One region of the Lelliottia sp. RD5 genome, then DNA from elsewhere that is predicted to be linked to it. Evidence: predicted binding sites of a transcription regulator. Region 1 holds the regulator's gene; the other holds the start of a gene.
The links. Region 1 encodes sigma-54, which starts transcription at its own class of promoters, with help from an activator protein. Its sites were predicted from a motif close to GTTGGCACANNTTTCGCTNT; they were not measured.
Positions count from the first base shown of each region.

Region 1 (3,383 bases):
AACCCATATCTTCGAGCGCCCGAAGGGCCACGGATTTCCCCGAGCCCGAACGACCGCTGACGATCATCAGCACCATGTTCCGTTTCTCCTCGCGCCTGCAGATGTGGAGGTCATCTTATGGTTACGCATCATCCTGATTGCCTTCCACTTCGGTGATAATTTGATAGAGTTCTTCATCACTTTGGGCTGCGCGCAGACGGCGGCAAATTGTTTTATCTGCCAGACGCTTGGCCACTAGCGAGAGCGTGTGCAAATGGGTTTTGGTCTGGTCAGCAGGCACCAGCAGCGCGAAAAGCAGATCGACGGGCTGGTTATCAATCGCGTCAAATGCGATTGGCGTTTCCAGTTGGACAAACACGCCAACGGCGCGCAGGGTGTCCTCCTCCAGCTTGCCATGCGGAATGGCAATACCATTGCCGATACCGGTACTGCCCATTTTTTCACGGGTCAGGATGGCCTCAAACACCACCTGAGGTGGCAGGCTTAACTGTTTTGCGGCCAGTTCACTGATGATTTCCAGAGCGCGTTTTTTGCTCTGGCAGTGAACGCCACTGCGGGTACATTCCTGGTTAAGGACATGACTTAATTGAAGACCGGAATCGTTGTTCATCATAATTTCACCTAAGCGCTAACTGTACATATGGCCTGTTGTGTTTTACAACAGGCCGCCCTGCACCCGTTAACTGCTCGGACAATCAGTGTTGTTTCAGTTTATCTTTATGTTTATTAAGCTGTCGCGCAAGCTTGTCAATCAAGCCGTCGATAGCCGCGTACATGTCTTGCCCTTCCGCACTGGCATGGATTTCACCCCCATTTATGTGCAGGGTTGCGTCCGAGATATGAGTCACTTTCTCCACTTTCAACACAATGTAGACCTGATTAATCCTCTCGAAATACTGCTCCAGCTTCGCGAATTTAGTGTTTAAAAAATCGCGTAAAGCCTCAGTGATTTCGACATTGTGTCCTGTGATGTTGAGCTGCATAGTGTCTTCCTTATCGGTTGTGTCAAACCAGTTGTTTACGCTGGTTAGACGGCGGAATGGATAAAGACTCTCGATACTTCGCAACAGTACGACGTGCCACCATGATACCCTGATCGGACAGCAGGGTGGTTAACTTACTGTCACTCAGTGGCTTCGCGGGGTTTTCCGCGGCGATCAACTTCTTCACCAGAGCACGAATGGCCGTCGACGAGGCTTCGCCACCGCCTTCGGTATTCACATGACTGGAGAAGAAATACTTAAGCTCAAAAATACCACGCGGACTGTGCAGATACTTCTGCGTGGTCACACGCGAAATGGTCGATTCGTGCATCTCAACGGCCTGAGCAATATCTGCCAGGACCATCGGTTTCATAAATTCTTCGCCCTGCTCAAAAAAGCCTTGCTGCTGTTCCACAATGCATCGACTCACGCGTAGCAGCGTATCATTTCGGCTTTCGAGGCTTTTGATCAGCCATCGCGCTTCCTGAAGATTGCTACGAATATATTGATTGTCGGAGTCGTTCCGCGCACTGGTGCACATGGACGCGTATTGCTGGTTGATTTGCAGGCGGGGAATGCTGTCGGAATTGAGTTCCACGGTCCAGAGACCGTTGTGCTTTCGGACCAGGACGTCAGGAATCACATATTCGGGTTCGCCGGTTTGGATCGATTGCCCCGGACGGGGATCGAGCGACTGGATCAGACTCACCGCTTCTTTCAGCACGTCTTCTTTGAGTCGCGTAACGCGCATCAGACTGCGGAAATCATGATTCGCCAGCAAATCTAAATGTTCGCTGATAATCAGTCGCGCTTCGTCGAGTCTTGGCGTCTCTTTTGCAAACTGAGAAAGCTGGATCAGCAAACAGTCGCGTAGATCTTTTGCTGCGACGCCGACCGGGTCAAAGCGTTGAATGCGTTTGAGGACGGCTTCGATCTCGTCGAGTTCGATTTCGCTATCACCCATGCTTTCCAGAATCTCGTCCAGGGTTACCGTTAAATACCCGGTGTCATCCACTGCATCGACAATGGACGTGGCAATCGCGCGATCGGTTTCGGTGAAAGGGGTCAACTCCACCTGCCACATCAGATAATCCTGTAGCGACTGCGTAGTTTCACCCTGATAAACCGGTAGCTCATCATCCTGATAATCAGCGCGCGTGCCGGATGGCGTTCCAGCGGTGTAAATTTCATCCCAGCTGGCATCCAGCGGTAACTCGTCAGGCATCTCTTTTTGTTCAAGGGCATCTGCCGTATCGAGCGTTTCGGTGTCCTGCTTTTCCTGGGTATCTACCTCATCATGAAGATCGGTTTGCTCCAGCAGTGGATTACTGTCCAGCGCTTGCTGCAGTTCCTGCTGAAGTTCTAACGTTGACAGTTGCAACAGACGGATTGCCTGTTGTAACTGTGGCGTCATCGCCAACTGTTGGCTGAGCCGTAATTGCAAACCTTGCTTCATGTTCAGGGCGTTTTTCTCCGGTCCTGCGTGACTTAACCTCTACCCTATCAGAGTCTGAAGTCTTCCCCAAGGTACACGCGCTTAACATGTTCATCTTCGAGGATTTCGAGTGGCGTGCCGTGAGCAATCAAATGGCCCTGGCTGACGATATATGCACGCTCACAAACTGCCAGCGTTTCACGCACGTTGTGGTCGGTAATCAGCACACCAAGACCGCTGTCGCGCAGATGTTCAATGATACGTTTAATGTCGATAACGGAGATAGGGTCGACGCCGGCAAACGGTTCATCCAAAAGGATAAATTTCGGATTGGCTGCCAGTGCGCGGGCAATTTCTACTCGACGGCGTTCACCGCCCGAAAGTGCCTGGCCGAGGCTGTCACGCAGGTGTTCAATATGGAACTCTTCCATCAATTCGTTGGCGCGATCCTGACGCTGCTCGGAGGTCAAATCGTCACGGATTTGCAGGACGGCCATCAGATTGTCGAACACGCTAAGACGGCGGAAAATAGACGCTTCCTGCGGCAGATAGCCAATTCCGCGACGCGCGCGGGCGTGCAGCGGCAGCAGGCTAATGTCTTCATCATCAATGATGATGTTGCCCGCGTCGCGCGGAACAATGCCGACCACCATGTAAAAGGTGGTGGTTTTACCTGCACCGTTAGGACCCAACAGGCCAACAATTTCGCCGGAGTTAACGGTCAGACTGACATCTTCCACGACGCGGCGGCCTTTGTAGGCTTTGGCGAGGTTTTTTGCAGTTAATGTTGCCATAACGAATTAGTTACTCTTTTGCTGTGCGGGAGCCTGGGTTTTACCTTTGTCCTGCAACTGGGACGGAACCAGTACGGTTGTCACGCGCTTACCTTTCTCGCTGGAAGCCTGCATTTTCTGCTCTTTCACCAGATACGTGATCTTATCGCCAGTGATGTTGCTGTCCAACTG
Region 1 is NZ_JBVYHQ010000002.1:82,242-85,624, forward strand. It holds gene rapZ (RNase adapter RapZ) at 1-76, opposite strand, end outside; gene ptsN (PTS IIA-like nitrogen regulatory protein PtsN) at 122-613, opposite strand; gene hpf (ribosome hibernation promoting factor) at 696-983, opposite strand; gene rpoN (RNA polymerase factor sigma-54) at 1,006-2,439, opposite strand; gene lptB (LPS export ABC transporter ATP-binding protein) at 2,487-3,212, opposite strand; gene lptA (lipopolysaccharide ABC transporter substrate-binding protein LptA) at 3,219-3,383, opposite strand, start outside.

Region 2 (3,383 bases), 470 kb from region 1:
TGGTCAAGGCCAAACTTAAAGATGGCATGCGTGTGTCCGCCGCACACTTCCATAATCCGCAGCGGACGCTGCGCGGTGTACTCGAGTAATGTTGCCCGAATCTTAAGGTGGGTGATAAGCCGCATCACCTGTTCTGGCGCACGATATTCATCAACGTAGCGCATCGGCTATCGCTCCTCGCCATACAGCAGCGCGCCGACGTCGGGCTCGACGTCGAACATATTTTGCAGCGCCGCCAGGGTGTCGCGGGCTTCGTCCTCGTCAATCATGCTCATCGCAAAACCCACGTGGACCAGCACCCACTGGCCAAGACGCGATGCGCCAGTTTCATCCACGCACCCGACCAGCGTGAGATCAACGTCGCGGAGCACGCCGCAGACTTCTACTTTCGCCTGATTGCCATCGATGGAATGAATTTGTCCCGGAACGCCTATGCACATCGTTCGTTCTCCAGCCACGCAAGCCAGCTTTCCATGCCGTCGCCGCGCGTGGCGGACACCAGCAGGATCTGAATATCCGGGTTCACCTCGCGCGCGTAGGCCAGGCATTTATCGACATCAAAATTCAGATACGGCAGCAGGTCGATTTTATTGAGCAGCATCAGTGAGGCAGCGGCAAACATATGCGGGTATTTCAGCGGCTTGTCTTCCCCTTCGGTCACGGACAGCACCGCGACTTTGTGGCGTTCGCCCAGATCAAAGCTCGCCGGACACACCAGATTGCCGACGTTTTCGATAAACAGAATGCCCTTGTCCGCCAGCGGCAGACGCGGCGCGGCGTCGGCGATCATTTGCGCATCCAGATGGCAGCCTTTACCGGTATTCACCTGAATGGCCGGGGTGCCGGTTTCGCGGATACGCGCGGCGTCATTCACGGTTTGCTGATCGCCTTCGATAACGGCGCAGGGGACGCTGCCGTTCAGGCGTTTGAGCGTTTCGGTTAGCAGAGTGGTTTTGCCGGAACCGGGGCTGGAAACCAGGTTCAGCACCAGCTGTTGACGCGCGGCAAAGCGCGCGCGATTGCGCGCAGCCAGCTGATTATTCTTGTCCAGCACGTTGATTTCGACTTCCAACATTTTGCGCTGGCTCATGCCTGGCGCATGCGTTCCCGCTTTGCCGTGGCCGTAATGCAGATCGCCTGCATCCGACGGCTTCGGTGCGAACCGAATGCCGGTTAGCGCCGCCGTGGCACGCGGTGCAGGGGCGAAGGGGGCAGAGCGAAACGCGGAATGGGGGCGATGCTCATCGCCTTCGATATACAGGTTGCCTTCGGCGCAACCGCAGGTACTACACATGATTTACTCCTGGTCTATTTCGAGGCGCTGAATCTGCAAACCGTCGTCCGCCACGATGCGCAGCCCAACGTTCTGGCACTGCGGGCAGAGGCGCACTTTAGAGGACAACAACGTGACGTACTGCTGGCAGTGTTCGCACCAGCATTCGGCCTGCTGTTCTTCTATATGCAGCTGGCAGCCTTCTGCCAGCGTGTCGCGGCACACCAGCTCAAAGCAAAAGGTAAGGGCGCTGGTTTCGACGCAGGAAAATGCCCCCACTTTCAGCCACACGCCCGTCACGCGTTTCGCGTGGTGCGCTTTTGCCTGCTGTTCGATTAACTCCAGCGCTCGCTGGCAGAGGGTGATTTCGTGCATGACGCCTCCTCAATGATTTGCCCCATTAATGCAATAACGATGCCAGCTTAATTTTGATTAGGGTGTGACGATGACACTGCTGACGAAATGACACGTCGACAGGCTGTCGTTGACAGATTGCGTTGGATTAAATTCTATAAATTTCAACATGATAAAAATTGGCACAAAATCTGCTTAATAGCCGTATCTCCATTAACCGGATACCTGAGATGACTATTTGGGAAATTAGCGAAAAGGCGGATTACATCGCGCAGCGCCATCAATCACTGCAGGAACAATGGCAGCATTACTGTAATTCGCTGGTCCAGGGGATCACCCTGTCAAAAGCGCGTTTGCATCACGCCATGAGCTGTGCGGCACAAGAGGATTTGTGCTTTGTGCTGTTCGGTCACTTCATGATTTACGTCACCCTGGCGGATAACTTTAACAGCCACACCATTCAGTACTTCGTCGAGACGAAAGAGGGCGAAAGAGAGCTGATTGCGCAGGCGCAGTTGATGGCTGACGGCATGGTTGACGGTCACGTCAGCAACCGCGATCGCCAGCAGGTGCTTGAACACTATCTGGAAAAAATCGCACCTGTTTACAACAACCTCTATTCCGCGGTTGAGCACGATTTACCGGTGGATTTAAAAGCGTTGGTGAGCGAGCCGCGCACCGTCTGATGTTACGTGTCGAGAGGTGTCGATATGGCACTTTTTCGTCAAAAATGACTATGTCCTGAGGACTCCCCGGTGAACCGTTTTGTAATAGCTGACTCGACGGTCTGCATTGGCTGCCACACCTGTGAAGCGGCGTGTTCAGAAACACACCGTCTGCACGGGTTACAGTCGATGCCACGTTTGAAAGTCATGCGAAATGAGAAAGAGTCTGCGCCGCAGCTCTGCCATCATTGTGAAGATGCCCCCTGCGCGGGTGTCTGTCCCGTCAACGCCATCACCCGCGTTGAGGGGGCTGTGCAATTAAATGAAAGCCTGTGCGTGAGCTGCAAACTGTGCGGCATCGCCTGTCCATTTGGTGCCATTGAATTTTCCGGCAGCCGTCCGCTGCACATTCCCGCAAATGCAAATTCGCCAAAAGCGCCACCCGCGCCACCGGCTCCGGCGCGCGTCAGTACGCTGCTGGATTGGGTACCGGGCGTGCGTGCCGTGGCGGTGAAATGCGATTTGTGTAGCTTTGACGAACAAGGCCCCGCCTGTGTTCGCACCTGTCCGACAAAGGCGCTGATTTTAGTGAATATTCGTGATATTGCGCGCAGCAGCAAACGTAAACGCGAGCTGACCGTGAATACCGATTTCGGCGATCTGTCGCTGTTCCAGACGCAAAATGAGGGGGCGAAATGAACGCTGTCGATTTGATTATCAGCGCCGTCGCGTGCCTGACGGTGACGGCCGTTTTGTCACTCCTCTGCTCATTTTACAAGCCGCTGAGCGGCTGGGTTGCCGGGCTTGGCGGCGCAGTGGGGAGCGTGATGACGCTGGCTGCGGGCTTTGTCGTGTTGACGCGCGGACTGAATGCTGCGGCGGTGATGCCTTTTATTCACCACAGCATTGCCATTACGCCGCTCAACGCCATCTGGCTGCTGACCTTTGGCTTGTGCGGCCTGTTTATCAGCCTGTTTAACATCGACTGGCATCGTCATGCGCAGACCAAACCGAACGGGTTGTTGGTTAATTTGCTGTTGGCTACCGCCATTTGTGCCGTGGTTGCCAGCAATCTGGCGGCGCTGGTGGTG
Region 2 is NZ_JBVYHQ010000002.1:554,817-558,199, forward strand. It holds gene hypD (hydrogenase formation protein HypD) at 1-164, opposite strand, end outside; gene AC0LWE_RS10370 (HypC/HybG/HupF family hydrogenase formation chaperone) at 168-440, opposite strand; gene hypB (hydrogenase nickel incorporation protein HypB) at 431-1,294, opposite strand; gene hypA (hydrogenase maturation nickel metallochaperone HypA) at 1,298-1,648, opposite strand; gene hycA (formate hydrogenlyase regulator HycA) at 1,858-2,313, shown strand; gene AC0LWE_RS10390 (4Fe-4S dicluster domain-containing protein) at 2,383-2,991, shown strand; gene hycC (formate hydrogenlyase subunit 3) at 2,988-3,383, shown strand, end outside.
Region 2: a site for sigma-54 is predicted at 1,676-1,695, ahead of hypA (hydrogenase maturation nickel metallochaperone HypA). Genes of this name have one in related genera too.